Linked DNA regions of [Eubacterium] eligens ATCC 27750. Each later gene encodes a partner of the first gene's protein in a complex. Links are inferred from orthologs where the notes say so. Each region holds a gene or a part of one and is shown on either strand. Other genes may lie near its edges. The genes, in order: uvrB and EUBELI_RS07500.

The links.
Region 2: the proteins of uvrB (region 1) and EUBELI_RS07500 are in contact, whole or in part, in a crystal structure (PDB 7EGT), measured with the Thermus thermophilus proteins. The link is inferred for [Eubacterium] eligens ATCC 27750 from one-to-one orthologs. Residues at the interface, in WP_096411307.1 of Thermus thermophilus: Glu23, Leu25, Arg26, Asp27, Gly28, Glu29, Arg30, Phe31, Arg55, Glu326, Asp327, Phe328, Glu379, Ser382, Gln383, His398, Gly400, Arg401; in WP_096412145.1 of Thermus thermophilus: His654, Arg656, Phe657, Gln666, Asp668, Glu669, Lys680, Arg681, Leu682, Ser683, Lys685, Tyr686, Ala687.

The regions. Positions count from the first base shown.
Region 1 is NC_012778.1:1,865,998-1,877,640, reverse strand. What follows is about bases 5,444-8,356. They hold uvrB (excinuclease ABC subunit UvrB), read left to right. Parts: upstream 5,444-5,856; coding sequence 5,857-7,857; downstream 7,858-8,356. Other genes in these bases: uvrA (excinuclease ABC subunit UvrA), read left to right, coding at 7,850-8,356; EUBELI_RS08700 (S41 family peptidase), read left to right, coding at 5,444-5,748. Outside these bases: EUBELI_RS08725 (ABC transporter ATP-binding protein), read left to right, coding at 1-291; EUBELI_RS08720 (PucR family transcriptional regulator), read left to right, coding at 427-1,518; cell division ATP-binding protein FtsE, read left to right, coding at 1,541-2,227; permease-like cell division protein FtsX, read left to right, coding at 2,217-3,125; EUBELI_RS08705 (murein hydrolase activator EnvC family protein), read left to right, coding at 3,218-4,429; more of EUBELI_RS08700, read left to right, coding at 4,456-5,443; more of uvrA, read left to right, coding at 8,357-10,720; EUBELI_RS13960 (HAD-IA family hydrolase), read left to right, coding at 10,806-11,643. UniProt on the Escherichia coli protein: The UvrABC repair system catalyzes the recognition and processing of DNA lesions. A damage recognition complex composed of 2 UvrA and 2 UvrB subunits scans DNA for abnormalities.
Region 2 is NC_012778.1:1,599,257-1,611,119, reverse strand. The notes cover bases 245-3,377. They hold EUBELI_RS07500 (ATP-dependent helicase), read left to right. Parts: upstream 245-643; coding sequence 644-3,112; downstream 3,113-3,377. Other genes in these bases: EUBELI_RS07495 (hypothetical protein), read left to right, coding at 3,179-3,377; EUBELI_RS07505 (SPFH domain-containing protein), read left to right, coding at 245-496. Also shown: more of EUBELI_RS07505, read left to right, coding at 1-244; more of EUBELI_RS07495, read left to right, coding at 3,378-3,451; EUBELI_RS07490 (FUSC family protein), read left to right, coding at 3,643-4,704; 23S rRNA (uracil(1939)-C(5))-methyltransferase RlmD, read left to right, coding at 4,836-6,227; EUBELI_RS07480 (DUF4238 domain-containing protein), read left to right, coding at 6,508-7,587; EUBELI_RS07475 (hypothetical protein), read left to right, coding at 7,618-8,679; EUBELI_RS07470 (hypothetical protein), read left to right, coding at 8,736-8,954; EUBELI_RS07465 (zinc ribbon domain-containing protein), read right to left, coding at 9,082-9,723; EUBELI_RS07460 (hypothetical protein), read right to left, coding at 9,921-10,238; EUBELI_RS07455 (hypothetical protein), read left to right, coding at 10,914-11,276; EUBELI_RS07450 (hypothetical protein), read left to right, coding at 11,610-11,863. UniProt on the Escherichia coli protein: A helicase with DNA-dependent ATPase activity. Unwinds DNA duplexes with 3'-5' polarity. Translocates on single-stranded DNA with 3'-5' polarity. Initiates unwinding more efficiently from a nicked substrate than double-stranded DNA.

The DNA.
Region 1 (11,643 bases):
GATGGTAACTATGTAGGAAAGACTGTTGTAGTTGGTATTCGTCCGGAAGATGTTAAGGATGATGCAGAGTTTATTGCTAAGAATGCTGATTCTAAGTTCACAGCTACAGTTAAGGTTTACGAATTACTTGGTTCAGAAGTAAACCTTCACTATGAGATTGGTGATGTAACATGTACAGCAAAGGTTAATCCTCGTACAACAGCAAGACCAGGTGATGAAGTAACATTTGCTATGGATGTTGAAAGACTTCATGTATTTGATAAGGAAACAGAAATCGTTATCACACACTAATTATTAAATTAATCTTAATTATTAAGGGAAAATGCAATAAATTTGCATTTTCTCTTTTTTTTTTATTCATTTTGCTTTACAATAAGATAGAATATGTGCGAATAAAGGGAATGTGGTAGACAGAAAGGGATAACAATGATATCTAATAGAATTTTACAGACAACTGTAGATGGACTTAAGGCTATTTCACGAGTGGATTTGTGCATTGTGGATGCAGATAAGAATGTTGCAGCCAAGACTTTTGATAATGTTTCAGAATGCCTCGCGGATGCGATTAGTTTTATTGATTCGCCAGCAGAGAGTCAGGCAGTTAATGGTTTTCAGTTTTTTAAGGTTGAGGATGAAGGAAATCTTGAGTATATAATTATGGCAAGAGGCACAAGCGATGATGTATATATGGTTGGAAAGCTGGCTGCTTTCCAGATTCAGAATCTTCTGGTTGCATATAAAGAAAGATTTGATAAAGATAACTTTATCAAGAATCTTCTGCTTGATAATCTTCTTCGTGTTGATATGTACACAAGAGCAGAAAAGCTTCATATTGAAACAGATGTGAAGAGAGTTGTATATATTATTGAAACTAAGCATGAGAAGGATACAAGTGCGTTAGAGACAGTAAGAACACTTTTTGCTAATAAGACAAGAGATTTCATTACAGCAGTTGACGAGAAGAGTATAATTCTTGTTAAGGAAGTTAAAGGCAATGAGTCATATGATGAACTTGACAAGACAGCTGATGTTATAATTGATATGTTAAACACTGAGGCGATGAGTGCGGCACATGTTGCTTATGGTACAATTGTTAATGATATAAGGGAGGTTTCAAGATCTTACAAGGAAGCAAAGATGGCACTTGATGTGGGAAAGATTTTCTACAGCAATAAGAATGTTGTTGCTTACAACAGATTAGGAATAGGCCGTCTTATATATCAGCTTCCTATACCATTATGTCAGATGTTCATTAAGGAGATATTTGAAGGAAAGGCTCCTGATGATTTTGACGATGAGACTCTGTCAACAATTAATAAGTTCTTTGAGAACAGCCTTAATGTTTCAGAGACATCAAGACAGCTTTACATTCACAGAAATACACTTGTTTACAGACTGGATAAGATACAGAAGATAACCGGGCTTGACCTCAGAGTGTTTGATGATGCAATAACATTTAAGATTGCTCTTATGGTAGTTAAGTACATGAAGTATATGGAAAGTAAAGATACATTTTAGTGATTTTTGGAGGAAATGATACATGATAATCATGGAAGATGTTACGAAGACATATTCCACTGGCGTTGCTGCGCTTAATGGAATTAATCTTCACATCCAGAAAGGTGAATTCGTATTTATAGTAGGTAAGAGTGGTTCAGGTAAGTCGACTCTTATCAAACTATTACTTAAGGAATTAGATCCTACATCAGGTAAGATATATGTTAATAAGAAATATCTCAATAAGATAACAAGAAAGAAGCTTCCGTATCTTAGAAGAGATATTGGTGTAGTATTCCAGGATTTCCGTCTGTTACCAGACAGAAATGTATATGAGAATATCGCATTTGCACAGAAGGTAGTAGAAGCTCCTAACAGAAAGATTAAGTCAAGAGTACTTGCGATGCTTTCCATGGTAGGACTTCTTGACAAATATAAGGCTTTTCCTAATGAGTTATCAGGTGGTGAGCAGCAGAGAATCGCAATTGCAAGAGCGCTGGTTAACAAGCCGGCTATATTGTTGTGTGACGAGCCAACAGGTAACCTTGATCCTGCCAATTCTAATGAAATCATGAAGATTCTTAATCAGGTTAATAAGCAGGGAACAACAGTACTTGTAGTTACCCATAATATGGAGATAGTTCAGCAGATGAAGAAGAGAACTATTACTATGAGTGAAGGAAAGATTATCAGCGATCAGGAAAAGGGTGGTTATTTCTATGAAGATTAGGTCATTAGCATATCATATTAAAGATGGATTTAAGAACATCCATCGTAATAAGATGTTCTCACTGGCATCAATAGCAACAATTACAGCATGTATATTCCTTTTTGGAGTGTTCTATTCTATAGTGGTTAATTTCCAGTATATGATTAAGAAGGCTGAGACAGAGGTCTGTGTAACAGTTTTCTTTGACGAAGATCTCAGTGAGACAGATATTAAGAAGCTTGGAGATGAAATCAGTAAAAGAGAAGAAGTATCAAGAGTTCAGTATGTGTCTGCAGATGATGCATGGGAAAGCTTTAAGAGTGAGTATTTCGCTGCATATCCTGAACTTGCAGAAGGATTCAAGGATGATAATCCTTTAGCTAATTCTTCTTCTTATGAAATATATCTTAAGGATGCAAGTAATCAGGGTACACTGGTTAAGTACCTAGAGAATAAGGATGGAATAAGACAGGTTAACCGTTCAGAGGTTACAGCAAGCGGACTTGCCAGTGCAGCAAGACTTGTAAGTTATGTTGCAGTTGCAGTAATTGTTGTTCTTCTTGCGGTATCTATATTCCTTATTACTAATACAATTGTAATTGGTATTACAGTACGAAAAGATGAGATATCAATCATGAAATATATAGGAGCTACGGATGCATTTGTTAATGCGCCATTCTTCGTAGAAGGTATCGTTATAGGACTTATAGGTGCTATTATTCCGGTAGCAATATTGAGGTATATTTATGGTGGAGTTGTTAATTTTGTTCTTGGAAAATTCTCTGTTTTACAGAATATATTAGCATTTATGCCAGCATCAGAAGTATTTGAGGTACTTATTCCGGTAGCAGTTATTCTTGGAATTGGTATTGGTCTTATAGGAAGTTTCTTCGCTGTAAGAAAGCATGCCGATGTATAGTTTCGGATAGTTTTTGGGGGCTTTTGCAAACGGATGCAGAAGTCCCTGTTTGTTTTTAGAAAACATTTTAATTATGGTAAAGGAGTGGCTGTATGGAGAAAGCACTGTTTTGTAACAATTTAATAAAGAAAATAACAGCGGCACTCATGATTGTAATGCTGCTTATACCGTATTGTTTTGCACAGGTTACATTTGGAGATAATAAATCGGATCTGAAGAATGCCCAGAACCAGCAGAATGATATACAGAATAAAAAGAAAGAAACAGAAGACAAGATTGCTCAGCTTAAGGCACAGAGTTCAGACCTTACATCTCTTATTCAGGGACTGGATGCCCAGATGGGAGAATTGTCAGCGTCATTAGATGATATTAATACCCAGATTGCAACATTAGAGGCTGAGATTGAGGAGACACAGGCACAGCTTGAGCAGGCTGAGGCTGATAAGGAAAGCCAGTATGAGGCTATGAAGCTTCGAATCCAGTTTATGTATGAGCATAATGATTATACATATGTTGAAGTGCTTTTATCATCACAGAGTATGGCGGATATGCTTAATAAATTTGAGTATATTAATAAGATATCAGAGTATGACAGACAGATGCTTGAGGAATATCAGTCAACGATTAATCTTATATCATCTTCTAAAGTAAAGCTTGAAGAAGATAAAGAGACTCTGACTGCCAGTCAGGAGGCACTTCAGGCACAGGTTGATGCACTTGAGGTTGTCCAGAATGAGAAGAATGCCCAGCTTAATGCTTTGAGTAAGAATACGGCTGATCAGGTGGCTTATAAGAAACAGCTCGAAGCTGACGAGAAGAAGCTCGATGCAGAGATTGCTTCTATAACAGCCAAGATTAAGGCAGAGGAAGCAAGCGGAGTTACTCCGTCTAACAGATATGATGGCGGAACTTTCAAATGGCCAACAACAAGTACAAGAATAACTTCTCCATACGGAGATACATCTGACAGAACTTCACCGCATAAAGGTGTGGATATTGGAGCGGTCAGGGCAGGAGTTTCAGGTGATCCTGTATATGCAGCTTATGACGGTAAAGTTGTTATTGCACACAGACAGAGCGAGGGTTACTCAACAGCGGGTAATTATGTGATGATTTATCATGGTAATGGACTGTATACGAGATACCTGCATCTTGATAGTTTAAATGTAACAGTAGGAGCCCAGGTGACGAAAGGACAGAAGCTTGGTGTTATGGGTAATACGGGTAATTCATTTGGCGCACATCTGCATTTTGATGTAAGGCTCAATGATTCATATGTTAATCCTATGCCATATTTTAAATAAATAATTCAACTTAATAGGAGGACTCAATGGAATATGATAATAACAGACCTTTTTCTTCGGAAGGGGCCGCACAGGAACGAAAGAGAAAACATGCTTTAGGCAAAGGCGTTATTATTGGTGTTGTGGCAACACTGCTGGTTGTGATACTGGCGTTGTCATGCGTATTCATGGGACTTATAAGAAGTGGTAATCTTCATATTGGAATTGACGGACGTATATATGTCCAGGATGTTGGAACAAGTGATAATGAAGGAATCGGAACTAAGGTTGAAGGTAAGCTGAATGCTTTGGATTCGCTGCTTGGAGATGGATTCTACTTTGATGATGTAGATGATGAAAAGGCTGCAGACAACATTTTTAAGGCATATCTTGCTGCATATGGTGATAAATATACTGTTTATTATACGCCTGAAGAATATAAGTCAATGATGGAGTCAACATCAGGTTCTTTCTATGGAATTGGTGCTGTATGCCAGAAGGCTGACGACGGTTCAATACTTATATCAGAGGCATATGAGGATGCACCGGCATATAAGGCTGGTATCAGAAATGGAGATAAGGTAACAGAGGTTAATGGTGAGGATATTACAGGAATGGACCTTTCTGTAGCAGTTGCCCTTATTAAGGGCGAGAAGGGTACAGATGTTAACCTTACTGTTATGAGAAATGGCGAGAAGCTGAGTTTCACAGTTACAAGAGACAAGATTGATATTAAGACTGTTTCATCAGAGGTGCTTGAGAATAATATAGGTTATATTTATATTTCGCAGTTTGATGATGTTACAACAGAGCAGTTTAAATCGGCTGTTGATGACCTTCAGAAGCAGGGAATTACAGGACTTGTAATTGATATAAGAAATAATCCTGGCGGAGTTCTTAAGACTGTGGCTGATATGCTAGATTATATTCTTCCGAACGGACTTATCGTGTATACAGAGACTAAGTCTGGTAAGAGACAGGAATATTCAGGTTCTGATAATCATGAGCTTAATATTCCGATGGCAGTTTTGGTAAATGGCAATAGTGCAAGTGCATCTGAGATATTTGCCGGTGCAATGCAGGATTATGATAAGGCACAGATAATCGGAACACAGACATTTGGTAAGGGTATTGTGCAGACAATCCGTCCGCTTACTGATGGAAGTGCAGTTAAGTATACAATTGCCAAATATTTTACTCCTAAGGGACAGGATATTCACGGCAAGGGAGTGACACCAGACAGTATTGTGGAGCTTCCGGATGATGCGACTGAAGATGTGCAGTTGAAGGCAGCAGTAGAGTATCTCAATGGGAAAATGAGTGTCAGCGCGGCAGAATAAAGATTATAGAAGTATGGAATAAAGTACAGGACAAATCGAATGTTTGTTCTGTACTTTTTGGCTGTTATATTGTATAATGAGAAAAATGTTGGAAAACAAGGAGGGATTATGGACAGATTTGTATTACATTCGGATTTTAAGCCTATGGGCGACCAGCCGCAGGCTATTGAAGCACTTACAAAGGGCTTTGAGGAAGGCAATCAGTTTGAGACTCTAGTTGGTGTAACTGGTTCTGGTAAAACATTTACAATGGCGAACATTATACAGAATGTTCAGAAACCTACACTTATTATAAGCCATAATAAGACACTGGCAGCGCAGTTGTATGGGGAGATGAAGGAGTTCTTTCCAGAGAATGCGGTTGAGTACTTTGTCTCCTATTATGATTATTACCAGCCAGAGGCCTATGTACCTCAGAGTGACACTTATATTGCGAAGGATTCATCTATTAATGATGAAATTGATAAATTAAGACATTCGGCAACAGCGGCACTTTCTGAAAGAAATGATGTTATTATCGTTGCTTCGGTTTCATGTATATATGGATTAGGTGCGCCGGTTGATTATAAGAACATGGTTATTTCACTTCGTCCGGGAATGGAGAAGGACAGGGATGATTGCATAAGAAAGCTTATTGATATCCAGTATGTAAGGAACGACCAGGATTTTAAGCGAGGAACCTTCAGGGTAAGAGGCGATGTTGTTGAAGTGTATCCTTCATCATCATCAGGTGATGCCATAAGAGTTGAATTCTTTGGTGATGAAGTGGACAGAATAAGTGAGATAGATTCCCTTACAGGCGAAGTTAAAGGCGTTCTTGAACATATTGCGATATTCCCTAACTCACATTATGTTGTTGAGAAGGAGAAGATGGACGCTGCTATTGAGAACATCAAGGCAGAGCTTGCCGAGAGAGTGAAGTATTTCAAGAGTGAGGATAAGCTTTTAGAGGCACAGAGAATTGAAGAGAGAACGAATTTTGATATAGAGATGATGCAGGAGACAGGCTTTTGTTCAGGAATAGAGAATTATTCAAGACATCTGGCAGGACTTCCGGCAGGGTGTCCTCCGTATACGCTGATGGATTATTTTCCAGATGATTTTCTTATTATTGTGGATGAGTCGCATATCACTATTCCGCAGATTCGAGGCATGTATGCCGGTGACCAGTCAAGAAAGACTACGCTTGTAGATTATGGCTTCAGACTGCCATCTGCGAAGGACAACAGACCGCTTAATTTCAGCGAGTTTGAGAGCAAGATTTCACAGATGCTTTTCGTATCAGCAACACCAAGCACATACGAGGCAGAGCATGAGCTTATGAGAACTGAGCAGGTTATCAGACCTACCGGACTTCTTGACCCGGAGATAACTGTTAAGCCGATTGAAGGACAGATTGATGACCTTATATCTGAGATTAACAAGGAAACTGCCAAGAAGAACAAGGTGCTTGTTACTACACTTACCAAGAGAATGGCGGAGGACCTTACTGATTATCTTAAAGAGGCAGGAATCCGGGTTAAATATCTTCATGCAGATATTGATACGCTTGAGCGTCAGAAGATTATAAGAGATATGCGTCTTGATGGTTTTGATGTTCTTGTCGGAATCAACCTGCTGCGAGAAGGTCTGGATATTCCTGAAATCAGCCTTGTTGCAATACTTGATGCTGATAAGGAAGGCTTCTTAAGAACAGAGACATCGCTTATACAGACGATTGGCCGGGCTGCGAGAAATGCAGAGGGACATGTTATCATGTATGCAGACAAGATTACTGAATCTATGGAAAAGGCTATTTCAGAGACTGAACGAAGAAGAAAGATTCAGCAGGATTATAATGATGAGCATGGAATTACTCCACAGACAATCAAGAAGGCAGTAAGAGATCTTATAAGCATAAGCAAGGCAGCGGAGCCGGGTGACGCTTCAGGAAAGCTTAAGGTTGATTATGAATCTATGAGCATCAAAGAGCTTGAGAAAGTTAAGACGCAGGTTGAGAAGAACATGCGTAAGGCAGCAGCAGAGCTTAACTTTGAGGAGGCTGCACAGCTTCGTGACAAGATGATTGAGATTAATAAATATATTTATGAAGGAAAGAAACATGGCTGATAGTAAGTTAAAGAAAGAGATTGAAAGAGGCAGTTATAAGAACTGTATAAGGATAAAGGGCGCAAGAGAGCATAATCTTAAGGGAATAGACGTTGATATTCCAAGAGACAAGCTTGTTGTGCTTACCGGACTTTCAGGTTCGGGAAAGTCGAGTCTGGCATTTGATACAATATATGCAGAAGGTCAGAGAAGGTATATGGAATCACTGTCTTCATATGCAAGACAGTTCTTAGGACAGATGGAAAAGCCTGATGTTGACAGTATTGAAGGACTTTCACCGGCTATTTCTATAGACCAGAAGTCAACTAACAGGAATCCACGTTCTACAGTAGGAACTGTTACAGAGATATATGATTATTTCCGACTTCTCTATGCAAGAATTGGTATTCCTCACTGCCCAAAATGTGGACGCGAAATCAACAAACAGACAGTTGACCAGATGGTTGATGTTATTATGGCACTTCCTGAAAGAACTAAGATTCAGATTCTTGCACCTGTTGTCCGTGGACGAAAGGGTGAACATGTAAAGCTTTTTGAACAGGCAAAGAAGAGCGGATTTGTGCGTGTTATTGCTGATGGAAGCATGTACGAGCTTACAGACGAGATTAAGCTTGATAAGAATAAGAAGCATAATATTGAGATTGTTGTAGACAGACTTTCTGTAAGAGACGGAATCCAGAAACGACTTACAGATTCTATTGAGACAGCTCTTAAGCTTGCCGAAGGTCTTATGACAGTAGATGTTATTGATGGTGAGACACTTAATTTCAGCCAGAGCTTTTCCTGCCCAGACTGTGGTATAAGTATTGATGAGGTTGAGCCAAGAAGCTTTTCGTTCAACAATCCATTTGGCGCATGCCCGGACTGTTTCGGACTTGGTTATACAATGAAGTTTGATGCAGAGCTGCTTATACCGGATGAGAGTCTCAGCATTGATGAAGGCGCTATTGTCGGAATGGGATGGCAGTCATCTAAGGATGAGGGCAGCTTTAGCAGGGCGGTTCTTGATGCACTTGCAGAGGAATATGGATTTTCATTAAAGACACCATTCAAGGATTATCCTGATGATATTAAGGATATTATTATCAATGGTACTAAGGGACATTCTGTAAAGGTTAAATATAAAGGCCAGCGCGGAGAGGGTGTATATGATGTCGCATTTGAAGGTCTTATCAAGAATATGGAGAGAAGATACAGAGAGACATATTCTGATAATACCAAGCAGCAGTATGAGGAATTTATGAGAATAAGACCTTGTTCTGCCTGTCACGGACAGAGACTTAAGCCGTCTTCACTTGCTGTTACTATTGCAGATAAGAACATATATGAGATTACTAACATGTCTATTATAAAGCTTCAGGAATTCCTTGAGAATATGAAGCTATCAGAGAGACAGTTGTTTATTGGTGCAGAGATTCTTAAGGAAATCAAGGCGAGAATTAAGTTCCTTGTAGATGTAGGGCTTGATTATCTGGCTCTTTCGCGTGCTACAGGAACTCTGTCAGGCGGTGAAGCGCAGAGAATCAGGCTTGCTACACAGATTGGTTCAGGTCTTGTAGGAGTTGCTTATATTCTTGATGAGCCAAGTATCGGCCTTCACCAGAGGGATAATGACAAGCTGCTGGGAACTCTGACACATTTGCGCGATCTTGGTAACTCAGTTATTGTCGTTGAACATGATGAGGATACTATGTTTGCAGCCGATTATATTGTGGATATCGGACCAGGCGCAGGAAGAAATGGTGGAGAAGTTGTCGCAACAGGAACTGCTGCGGACATTATGGCGTGCAAGGACTCACTTACAGGCGCATATCTGTCAGGAAGAATCAAGATACCTGTACCGGCAGAGCGTAGAAAGCCTGCTGGCTGGATTAAGGTAAGAGGCGCAAGGGAGAATAATCTTAAGAATATTGATGTAGATATTCCGCTTGGAGTTGTCACATGCGTAACAGGTGTGTCAGGCTCAGGCAAGAGTTCACTTGTTAATGAGATTCTTTACAAGCACCTTGCAAAGTCGCTTAACAGGGCGAGATGTATTGCAGGCGACCATGATGGAATTGACGGAATAGAGCAGCTTGATAAGGTCATTAATATTGACCAGTCACCAATTGGACGAACACCAAGGTCTAATCCGGCAACCTATACAGGTGTATTTGACATGATAAGAGACCTGTTTGCAACGACTAAGGACGCGAAGGAACGAGGATATACGAAGGGTAGATTCAGCTTTAATGTTAAAGGTGGAAGATGTGAGGCATGCTCCGGTGACGGTATTATCAAGATAGAGATGCATTTCCTGCCGGATGTGTATGTTCCTTGTGAAGTCTGCGAGGGTAAGCGTTACAACAGAGAAACTCTTGAAGTTAAATACAAGGATAAGAGTATATATGATGTTCTTGACATGACTATTGAGGATGCAGTTGATTTCTTTGAAAATGTGCCAAGTATAAGAAGAAAGATTGAGACTCTCAACGAGGTTGGCTTGTCTTACGTCAAGCTTGGACAGCCATCAACTGAGCTTTCAGGTGGTGAGGCACAGAGAATCAAGCTTGCAACAGAGCTTTCAAGAAGAAGCACAGGAAAGACTATATATATTCTTGATGAGCCTACAACCGGTCTGCATTTTGCTGATGTCCACAAGCTTGTCAATATTCTTCACAGGCTTGCAGAGGGCGGCAACACTGTAGTTGTTATTGAACACAATCTTGATGTTATTAAGACAGCAGATTATATTATAGATATGGGACCGGAAGGCGGCGACCGCGGCGGAACTGTTATTGCCAAAGGAACACCAGAGGAGATTGTTAAGGTTAAGAAGTCTTATACCGGACAGTATGTTAAGAAGTATCTGGAAGAGAAGTAAGAACAGGAAATGAAGCAACTGATATCAGGGAAGAGTATGCAAGGTATGTCGGTTTAATATTTTGGGGAGTTGAATGGAGGCAGTTATGATAAAAGGGATTATCTTTGATATGGACGGAGTTATGATTGATACGGAAAATCAGTCTAATCTTGGCTGGCTGTGGGCAGCTTCCCAGAAAAATGTTGAAATGCCATTATGGCTTATCGACAGTTTTAAAGGTGCACCGGCAAAGCTTAGCCAGAGCTTTTTTGATGACTATTATAAGGGAACGCAGGATTACTGGGAAATGTGTACAATGCGGACAGACCATGTTCACCAAATCAGAGAAACAGAGGAAGTCCCAGTTAAACCGGGGCTTCATATGCTGCTTGATTATATTAAGGATAACGGGTTAAAATGTGCCGTAGCAACTTCAACACAGAAGTCCAGTGCAGAAAAGAGTCTTCACAGAATAGGGGCGTGGGATTATCTTTCTGGTGTTGTATATGGAGATGAGGTTGAGCATGGAAAGCCTGAGCCAGACATATTCTTAAGGGCAGCAGGTTTTATCGGCTGTGAACCATCAGAATGTGTAGTCATTGAGGACAGCATTAATGGCATTAAAGCAGGATATGCAGCAGGCATGAAGGTGATTCATATACCTGATACTATTGAGATTAACGATGACATCCGAAGACTGACTTCAGTTGTGTGCCATTCTTTATCTGATGTGCCTGATATTATAGACACATGGAATGAGGGAAAGGTGGCTGATGTTGAAGGTTATTATGAAAATGCCAAGATAAACCGTGTGTATGTTGACAGAGTGCATGTTAAGAAAGCATTTGCAGAATACACAGCAGCTTATAATGCAGATGACCCTAAGATTAAATTAAAAATTGACCACACTTACAGAGTTGCAGCTTTGTGCGAAAGAATTGCAA
Region 2 (11,863 bases), 260 kb from region 1 along the record:
TAAGGAAAGAATATCAGCAGTTCTTGACCAGCTTCTTATGAAGTGGATTTCTAAAGAAGGCAAGGATATGTTTAATCTTCAGGCTAATGCTTATGATATCTCAGCGGGTATTAAGACAGACCTTGATATGGAGATGAGCAAGTTAGGAATCACAATAACAAGCTTTACTATCTCAAGCTTCTCTTATCCGGAAGAAGTACAGAAGATGACTAATAAGGCAGCTTCTCAGGCAATGGTTGGAGATATGAACAGATATACACAGATGGCTATGGCTGATAGTATCGGCAATTCAAGAGGCGGTTCGAATATTGCCAGTGATATGATGCAGCTCCAGATGGGAATGCAGGTTGGACAGCAGATGATGAATAACATGAATACTGCAATGAATAATAATGCAAATGTGTCAGGTGGCACAGCACCTAAGTTCTGTCCTAACTGTGGAACACCAACTAATGGCGCTAAGTTCTGTTCTAACTGTGGAACAAAGCTTGCATAATCTGACAATTAGTAATATGTGAATTTAATAAATAACAATCAGGGATGTTGTCATATTGGCTTGGCAACATCCCGTTGTTTTTGTATAATGTGGTAGTTGGCAGAAATAAGGTGGATATAGATTTCACATTTGCATGAAGGTGGATATATGAGATTAGAAGATTTGAATGACAGCCAGAAAAGGGCAGTTAAATATACAGATGGTGCGCTGCTTATTATTGCCGGAGCAGGCTCTGGAAAGACACGCGTGCTTACGAACAGAATTGCATATTTAATAGAAGAATGCGGAGTAGACCCATATAATATTATGGCAATTACATTTACTAATAAAGCTGCAAGAGAGATGAAAGAACGAGTTGAGACTACTGTGGCACAGGGTGCAGGGGCTGTATGGGTAAGTACATTCCACTCAACATGCGTGAGAATTTTAAGAAGATACATAGACAGAATTGGATACGATAATAACTTTACGATATATGATACGGACGACCAGAAGTCTGTAATCAAGGATATATGTAAGAAGATGAATATAGATACGAAGATGCTTAAAGAGCGTGCAATTATGAGTAAGATTTCATCTGCTAAAGATGAGTTAAAGACTCCTGATGAGTTCGAGCTTGAGGCAGGTAACGACTATAATCTTAGAAGAATTGCGGGCGTATACAGAGAATATCAGAAGACGCTTAAGCTTAACAATGCACTTGATTTTGATGACCTGATATTCAAGACGGTTGAGCTGTTTCAGAGTGATGCAGAGGTACTTGAGCATTATCAGGACAGATTCAGATATATAATGGTCGATGAGTATCAGGATACTAATACATCACAGTTTAAGCTTGTTGCAATGCTTGCAGCAAAGTATGGCAATATATGTGTGGTTGGTGATGATGACCAGTCTATATATAAGTTCCGTGGAGCAAACATTTATAATATTCTTAACTTTGAAAATGTGTTCACAGGCGCTAAGGTTATAAAGCTTGAGCAGAATTACCGTTCGACGCAGACTATTCTTAATGCTGCAAATGCGGTGATAAGTAATAATATTGGCAGAAAGAGCAAGTCACTCTGGACTGATAACGGAGAGGGCGAGAAGGTCAATTATACTCTGTATGAGAACGGGTATGATGAAGCAGAAGGCGTTGCGAGTGGTATTGCAGAGTATGTAAGGGATGGCTGGAATTATAATGATGTTGCCATTCTTTACAGAACTAATGCACAGTCAAGAGCGCTCGAAGAAAAGCTGATGATTCACAACATTCCATATAAGATATATGGCGGACAGAATTTCTATCAGCGAAAGGAAATCAAAGATATTCTTGCTTATCTTAAAACTATTGATAATGGTCTTGATGGTCAGGCGGTTAAGCGAATTATAAATGTTCCGAAGAGGGGGATTGGTAATACTACGATTGACAGATTGCAGGAATATGCAGATTTTAATGATATTACTTTCTGGGAAGCACTTGTCAATGCAAAGGATATTGACACAATAAAGAATGCGGCACTTTCCAAGTTAGAGCCATTTGTTGACCTTATTGGAAGACTGCGTGCCAAAGAAGAATTTATGTCATTAAAGGAGCTTGCTGAGGCTGTAATTGAGGATACAGGATATATTGAGAGCCTTTCACAGAATGAAACGGTGGAAGAGGTTGAGGCAAGACGCGAGAATCTGGATGAATTCATTAATAAGGTTGTAAGCTATGAGGAGAGCTGTAAAGAAGCAGGCGAAGAGCCTACACTTTCAGGACTTCTTGAAGAAGTTGCCTTAATAGCGGATATTGATAATCTTGATGAGTCAGAGCCTCATGTAATGCTTATGACGCTGCACAGTGCGAAAGGTCTGGAATTTCCAATCGTGTATATGACAGGAATGGAGGACGGACTTTTCCCAAGCTATATGACAATTGTGTCAGATGATTCAACTGAGATAGAGGAAGAGAGAAGACTGTGCTATGTTGGAATAACAAGAGCAGAGAAAATACTTAATCTTACAAGTGCCAAGTCGCGTATGGTGCGTGGTGAAACACAGATGAATAAGGTTTCAAGATTTATTAATGAAATTCCTAAGGATTATATGCACATAGAAAACAATTCCAGTGGGTATGCTAAAGGCAGGATTGCATATGGCGGGACATCAGATGAGCCGGATACAACAGGCATTAACATGCGCGCAACAGCCAGATCAATTCTTAGCAGCTACGGAAGTGGCACACCAGGCGGAAGGGCAGCAGGAACATATAGTTCAAGAAAGGTTAAGATAAATGGCAGTTCTAATCCGGGATTTGGAAAAGACCCTATGGAATTATTTGACCTTAAGAAACCAGAAAAGAGAAAGACACCGGCAGATTCTGTAAGAAGTGCTTATGCAGGAGTGCCTACACGAAGCGGCTTGTCTTCAAGAAATGTAATAGGTGCTGCAAGAGGTGCAGATATAAGTGCAAAATCTTCAGGTGGACTTGGCTACAGTGTCGGTGATATGGTGAGCCATGTGAAATTCGGCGAAGGAAAGGTACTTGCTATAGAGGATTCAGCAAGAGACTATATGGTAACAGTTGAATTTGCAGAGTACGGACAGAAGAAAATGCTGGCAGGATTTGCCAGACTTAAAAAACTATAATGACAAATGTTTAACGCTATGCTATAATACATTTATTAAATCCGTGGTATGAAAGGAGATATTGTTATGAGTAAAGAAAAATTAGATGAGCTTATCGCAGCTACTAAATTAGGAGAACTTATTAGCAAGAAGGAAGATGAAGATAAGAAATGCTGCAAGAAGTGCAGCACAATTATCATAGCTGTTCTTGCTATCGTTGGTGCAGTTGCAGCAGTTGCTGGTATCGCTTATGCTGTATACAGATATTTTACACCAGATTATTTAGATGACTTCGATGATGAAGATTTCGAAGACGAAGATTTTGACGATGATTTCGAGGATGAAGACATCGAGAAGTAATGTAATAAGTGCGATATGATTGAAAGCCACAGCCGGCTTGATATGTCCATTAGGATATGTCAGTGGTTGTGGTTTTTTTTATTGCATAATATTTAATTATTTCTTAATTGACATAGGGGTGTAATCAGTGTTATATTACTCAACCCTGTTATTAAGCAAAATTTAAGGGGAGGAAAGGAAATCGGGAATTTATGACATTTTATCAGGAGTTACAGTTAAGCTCGGCTGGTTCAAAACAGCTTATCAAGAACACACAGGATTCTAAAGAGAAAAGAAGACATATTCTTATATATAATTTTAAGGTGTATCTTGTTATGATATTCTGCGTCGCAGTAGTTACAGTATTCAGTAAGCTGCTGGGGAATAATAACAGCGTTGTCGGAGTGACAGTGCTTCTTGCGGTGCTGGTATTAAGACAGGCGGATTTTGGAATTAAGACATCACATGGTTTAGTTTCGATAATGGGAATATATGCAATATTGATAGCAGGACCGAGGGTTTCTAATATGGTACCGCCAGTTGCTGCATTTGTAATAAATGTTGTGTGTATTATGCTTCTTATGATAATGGGATGTCACAATGTAATTATGTATAATCATTCAACATTCGTTCTTGGGTATCTTTTGCTGCAGGGATATGATGTCACAGGCCATGAATATATAATGAGAGTTGTGGGACTGCTTGCCGGGATGTTAGTATGCATGATTATTTTCTATAAGAATCAGAGGAACAGACCATATAGAAGAACATTCTGGGACTTGTTTAAGGAATTTAATATTAATTCAGCAAGGACAAGATGGTACATTAAGCTTACATTTATCGTATCAAGCGCTATGCTGATTGTTTCCCTGATGGGACTGCCTAGGGCAATGTGGATTGGAATTGCGTGCATGTCAGTGTGTCTGCCGTTTTCTAAAGATGTTGATAAGAGAATTGGAAACAGGGCATTGTTTAATGTTGTTGGATGTGCGATTTTTGCAGTGATGTATATAGTACTGCCAGAATCAATGTATCCGTATATAGGCATGATAGGTGGTATCGGAGTCGGATATTCCGCTGGTTATGCATGGCAGACAGCTTTTAATACATTTGGCGCATTATCAATTGCGGCGGGACTTTTTGGAATGCCTTATGCAGTTGCATTACGTATAGGACTGAATGCTGCCGGTGCTGCTTATACATGGCTGTGTGACAAGGTACTTGAAAGAATACATTCTGCAGTGCAGGCAAAGAATGCCAGCGTGGTGGAGTAAATGTGACTACTATACTTTAGCACATTTTTCTGATAAAATTATATAAGGTATGCCGTTATGTGAATAAGTGCTGCCAGAAACTATTAATATGTTAATAACAGGCACAATTCATGTGCGGAATGGAGTATAGATTGAAAAAAGGAAGCGTATACGAAGGTAAAGTTGAAAAGGTTGATTTCCCTAACAAGGCGACAGTGTGGGTGACAGATGAGGACGGACAGAAGGAAAAGGCAATCGTCAAGAACGCAATTCCTGGACAGACTGTCAGATTCTGCGTGAATAAGAAAAGAAAGGGACATTGCGAAGGCAGACTTATGGAAGTTGTTGAGAAGAGTCCGCTTGAAACCAACCCGGCATGTCCACATTTTGGCAAATGCGGTGGCTGCACTTACCAGACAGTAGCTTACGAGGAACAGTTAAAGATTAAGAGCACACAGGTGGAAAAGCTTCTTAGAGAAGTTGTTTCGGGTGAGCTTCCATTTGAGGGGATAATCGGAAGTCCGGTTACAGAAGAATACCGTAATAAGATGGAATTTTCATTTGGCGATGAGTACAAGGACGGACCTCTTGCACTCGGACTTCACAAACGAAACAGCATGTATGATATTGTTCCAGTTACAGAATGTAAGATTATTGATGAGGATTACAGAAAGATTCTCACATGCGTTCAGGATTATGCAATAGAGAAGGAGCTTCCTTTCCAGCACAAGTTAAGCCACGAGGGATATCTGCGTCATCTTCTTGTAAGAAAGTCAGTAAAGACAGGACAGATTCTTGTTGATATTGTTACAACAACTCAGATTGAGCATGATTTCACAGAGCTTGTAAACCGCCTGACATCAATTGAATATAAGGGCACTCTTACAGGTGTTCTCCATACATTTAACGACAGCCTTGCAGATGCAGTAATTAACGAGAAAACTGAGCTTCTGTATGGTCATGATTATATTGAGGAGGAACTTCTTGGACTGCGTTTCAAGATAACTCCGTTCTCATTCTTCCAGACTAATTCTCTTGGAGCGGAAGTGCTTTACTCTAAGGCGAGGGAGTATGTGCTTTCTGGCGGATTTGGAGATGTGGCTGACAGCAAACCGGTTATATATGACCTGTATACAGGTACTGGTACGATCGCACAGATGTTATCTCCGGTTGCCAGCAAGGTTATCGGTGTTGAGATTGTTGCGGAAGCTGTTGAGGCTGCTAAGAAGAATGCAGCCCAGAACGGTCTTACTAATTGTGAGTTCATTGCAGATGATGTCTTAAAGGCGCTTGATAATATTGAGATTAAGCCTGATTTCATCGTACTTGACCCACCTCGTGACGGAATTCACCCTAAGGCGCTTGAGAAGATTATTGACTACGGTGTTGACAGAATGGTGTACATATCATGTAAGCCTACTTCGCTTGCAAGAGACCTTGTTACTCTGCAGGAGAGAGGGTATAAGGTGGAGAAGTGCTGTTGCGTGGATATGTTTCCTAATACGGGGCATGTTGAGTCGGTATGTTTGCTGTCAAGGAAATAAAATCAAGTGCTGAAAAGTGGCGTATTTCCGGGCTTTTTCGGAAGTTGGGATATAAAGCCTAACCTCTGAAAAAGCTCGGTTTTCTTATATGGAAACATATCTACTTTTTAGCCTGACTGGAGAAAAAGTGGATGGCCGGAAAATTGCGGTAGGGTTTAGGCTGTGGATTAGATGTCGTGTGTTGTGGCAGTGATATGGATAACAAGGCTGACGCAGTTCCGGCCACTCGATACTAAGGGATAGACTTGCAGTGGAATAGATAACAGGAGGTGGAACTCATATGCCAACGAAAAATCAACATTTTGTCCCAAGAATATATTTGAAGGCTTGGGAGACTAAAGTTGAGACAAGTAAAGAGCCGAATAAGAAATTTGACGGAGTTTATTATTACACGAATGGTATGGATAATGGAGAAGGTAGCACTAGGGAAGCAATTCTCTGGGAGCCTCATTTATATACGATTAGTTTCAGACAGTTTTATTTAGCAAGAAAGTGCCCAAAGGTTTACAATTATTTTGTTGATGAAATTTACAATTCAATGAGAAGTAATTCCTCAAAGCCTGTTTACGGGAAACTAGGATATAGTATTATCAAGACAAAAAAGAGCATTTACAAGCATTTGTTTGATATCGATAAATGGGATTTTTATTATGATGATGGAACAACAGCAAGAAAGAAAGCACTATTGAATCGTTTTGATGATATGAGATGCTATCTATTAGAAGATTCATTCAGTAATATTTTTGAATCGAAGTGGGAAAGCATCCTACATACATTTATTAACGAAGTTCACAAGATAGCGCCAAACCCTGAAGCCGGGGGTGTAAGAACAATTTCTGAAGTCGCTGCAAAAGATATAATGGAGTTCTTTTTTATGATGCTGTGTAGAAGTCCTCGGTTTGATGCAACAGGTGTATATACAAGGATGAGTAAACTGTTAAAAAGTACGTTCGGAGGAAGTGATGAAATTGATGAAATGATGGATGCTGTATGGTTTACAGAGTTATATAGAATGTTCTATAAAGAGAAAGGTGGCTTCTATCATACTGCTTTAGCAAAAGCGGTAGAGAATTGCCAGATTATATTATTTGAAGCGTATTCAGATGCAGGGAAGTTTATAACTTCAGATAATCCTTCATTTCAACATATATCTTATGTGGAAGCTCATAATATGAATGGTTATTATTTTCCAATTAGCCCAAAACATATGCTTTTAATAGCGAGAGGAAGTGACGAAATCAATAATGTAGATTATCGTATGGCAGATAGAGAGCTGGTCAAGAAGTTTAATCGCATAATTGCCTTACATAGTAATAAACTTATTGTATCTTCAGATAGCAAACGAGCAGATTTCTTGTAATGTAGATTGTAAAAGCAGGAGTGAATTAGCGTGTTGAACGATAAAATGAAAAAAGTATTTAAGACAATAAAACAAGTTATCACGGGCACGCTTCCTGATAAGTATATATTTTTTTTGCTTGAAGATAGAATTGACCTCGATGATTTAGTAATGCAAATATTGTTTGAATGTTGTAAATTTGCCTATGATTCGACGGCAAAGAAGAGTTCACTGAGAGCTCATATGACATCTCCAGAATTAGATGATGAGAGAATGTTACATCAACGGACGGTTCAAAAAATAAATGATTACCGTATGCAAGAATATCTAACACGGAAAGAACAAATTGGAATTGAACTGGATGGTCTGCTTTCACCGAATATGAAAGATATTAAAGAAAAAATAGAAGGTTATCAGTTTAATGATTTTCAATACTGGGAGATAAATAATGTTCATGATATGAGGCTTGTTTCTGCAATTACAGACAATAGAATATTGAGTAAAAATTTTACAAAACAAATCTTCATCGAATATGCTAATGAATATGATGATGTTATTCGTACCATGAAAGAAAAATCTGAGGAAGGACCAGAAGGTATGGTTTTTGGTTCTTTAGCCTTATATACACTTGCATGGAAGTATGCTTTTGATTTTTACTATAACGTTGCAGTTGAGATGGATAGGACAGGTCAAAAATATATTGAAGATGTAGAACGAAAATGTTCTTTGTTCTGCGGATCGGTAGGCTTGATATCTGAACTACCGCCTCAATATACGGGAGGTATAATTCATACAGACAGTCGTATGATTCTTATCCGAGAAAAGTTTGTATCATCATTTCTGGACTTATCAGAAACGGATGAAGCTCGATACAGAGAAGCACTAGTGACAGTATCATCAATGTTGATGCGTATGACTTATCAAGGAACTAATATCAGGAAATGGTTTGTTGAGAATACGACCGTTGAGGATTGGGCTTTGGTAATGGAAGAGTATGATGTTTTTCAGATATTTGTATCGGATAAGAGCTGGACAAACAAAAGAATTAGATATGTTAAAGAAATATACACAGCGTTAAGACAGGCAAATAAAAATCCTGATTTTCGTTCTTAATGAAATTAATGAAAAAGCTCTAGAATAACCTTATCAAAGATAAGGAGGTCATTCAAATGACAGAAGAAAAGAAGAACAGTATGACGGAAGCGCAGACAGACAAGATCATTCAGAAAGTTCAAGGTGCAGAAGAGAAAATCGATACAGCGAAAGTTGCATTGGTTACTGAGAACAGCAAAATGGTAAGTGATGATGTCATAATAGAAATCGTCCATGCCTTTAAGGATATTATCATTGAGTTTATTCACAGGAAATATCAGATGCTTTCTAAGTAAAAAAAAGCTTCACTACCGGAGTAAAAAATCCAGTGGTGGGGCTATTTTAATAATGCTTGATTTTCTGACTACTCGTAATGAAATGAATTTTGTCAGCCATATAGAGGGTTTCATGCGTCTATGGGACTTATGCATCAACATCGATACTAACACCGGATTTCAGTTCGACGGTGATATGGTCATCCCAGATGGTGATCTGCTTGATCCAGCGTTGCACCAATGCTTCATCGAATTCTGTAAGGAGGGCGGTCTGCTGCGAAATGTAATCCTGCAGGTCGTTAATTCTTTTTATTTGTTCATCTCTTGCAGCAGTATCGACGGTTGTTTTCTGGCGAAGTTCTCGGAGCCTGAAGATCTCATCCGCTATTTCATCGTAGTCCTCTTTGCTGTTGGCTTTCTGAATCAGTTCTTGTTGCAGCGCCATCAGCTTTTCGTCAATGCTGTCAATGGCTGTTGCCTGTGATGTCCGGATAACTGCGGCAATGTTAAGCTGGAGCTGCGCCTGATAATTGCTTTTGTCACCAAGCATTTGATTGATGGCTTTGACAACGGCATATTGAAGAACCAGCTCATTGATGGTTCGAGCGTGGCATTCCAAACCTGTGGACTCCAGCCTACTGATGCAACGCCAGACAATGGACTTGACGCCACGGTTGTTCCAGTGAAGCTTTCGGAACATTTCACCGCATTCACCGCAGATGACGATTTGTGAGAAGCAGTGGTTGCAGCTATAGCTTCGTTTTTTGTTATTGGCACTGGTTTTTACCACTCGTCTGCGGACAAGTTCTTCTTGTACCTGCAGGTAAATGTCCTTTGGAATAATGGCTTCGTGGTCGCCTTCTACATAGTATTGAGGAACAAGCCCGTTATTTTTAACTCTGGTCTTGTTAAGAAAGTCGGTGGTGTAGGTCTTTTGAAGCAGGGCATGTGCTGTATAGAATAGTTCAGATCCACTGCTATCTGTTCCTAAGTGATGAAGCAGAGATAGCGTTTTTCCAGTAGCATTTGGTATTCTACGTTGGGAACAGTATGGATAACACCCATGATTTCTTTCTTTAAATCTACAAGCTTTTCGATGTCTTTCTTCAGGCCATCTTCCAAATCAATGATTTTCAAAATGGCATCTTCCATTCTGGAGCCACCATGGTTGGGGTTTCTCGGTATATCTGAAATAGTAGAAGTGCATTTGGTAGCAAGATCATTTAAGGATGCAATCTGTTGAGTCTTTGAGGTGATGTGTTCATCAAGATAGCGAGCCTGTAATAAATATTCTTTTGCGTTCATGCTTTACCTCCGAGTTGTTTTATTTCCCTCGGATTTGCACGGATTGTCGTGTTTTGTCAAAGACTGTCATAGGTTTGCTTTTACCGCATCGATAAGGGCGTTTTGTGTCAGCTCCTTCTTGGAGAGAGCCTTCAAGATACGCTCATCAATGGTTCCTTTTGTGATGATATGCTCTATCACCACGGTTCTGGAGGCTTGTCCCTGTCTCCAAAGGCGGGCGTTGGTCTGCTGATATAATTCCAGTGACCATGTCAGCCCAAACCAGATAAGGGTGGAACCGCCAGCCTGTAGATTGAGTTCATGACCGGCGGATGCAGGGTGGATGACTGCGACCGGGATTTTTCCGGCATTCCAGTCGGTGATGTCCTTGCTGGACTATATTTCTCTCACATCAAAACGCTCTTTGATTCGTGAGAGGTCGTGTTTGAACCAGTAGGCTACAAGGACAGGTTTGCCATTGGAGGATTCAATGATATCCTCCAGAGCATCCAGCTTTCTGTCATGAAACTCGATGATTTCACCGGTATCGGAATAAATGGCACCGTTGAAATCAAAAAATTGGTTATGTATTAGATCAGACAGCATATAAATTAAATCGTATTGTTTTAGATAATGAAGAAATAATAACGAAGATGGAATATAAGGAATTTCAAAATTTCAATGAAGAGAAAAAAATTGACAGAAGAAAATGCGAAGCTAAGTAAACAGGTGGAAGCATATAAAAATAAGGTTAGTGTTAATGCAGAACAGCAAAAGGCTGGAGAAGCAATGGCACAGGTAAGGAGATATATAAATGATGATACTAAAACATTTTATATAAAAATTCCTACAAGTGTAATGCAGTGCTGGAAAGATGTAATAAAAACAAGCTTGTATGATAAAAAAGTATTATGTGAAGTGGCATTAATTAATTATATGAACAAATATATAAATGAAAAAGATATGTATATGGGTATAATAGAGCACATAAAGAATGATTTTGATAAAGAAATGGTTACATATTTGATGATTATTTCAAAACAACTAATAGAACAATGAAAGGAATTTTGCAAAGGAATAAATATTTTTACTACAGCACAATTAACAAGATGTGCATTAATTGAATATGTAAGCGTATTAGGTAGTGAAATTTAAATTCACGCCTAAATATTTTTACTAAGAAAAAATGAAATTAGTAGATACAGAGATGCGTCTGTTTTTTTAGTTGGGAAAATATTCCATAATCTTGGTGAAGATGCTATCCATCGAAGTAGCATTTAATATAAGATATCGGATTTTATAAAAAATTAATTATTAATCTGCTTTGTATCGTTGCATGTAAAAAATATTGTGGCTATAATTAATGTAATAGATGATAAGGAGGAAATAGTAATGGATTATGCATTTGAAGATGAAAAAAGAACAAAAATAATTTATGCTAATGCTTCTGACATTGTGCAATATAAAGGGGTACGTTGCTATTGCAAAAATCCATATTGTGAGGCAAGAATGTTTATATATAATCCAGAACATCCAAGTTCAGCATTTTTTAAAGCATCTGGAAAGCCGTCACATAATGGTAGTTGTGGATCAATATATAATCATTTTGATAATACGGAATATGATGCAAATTTATTCAATTTTCC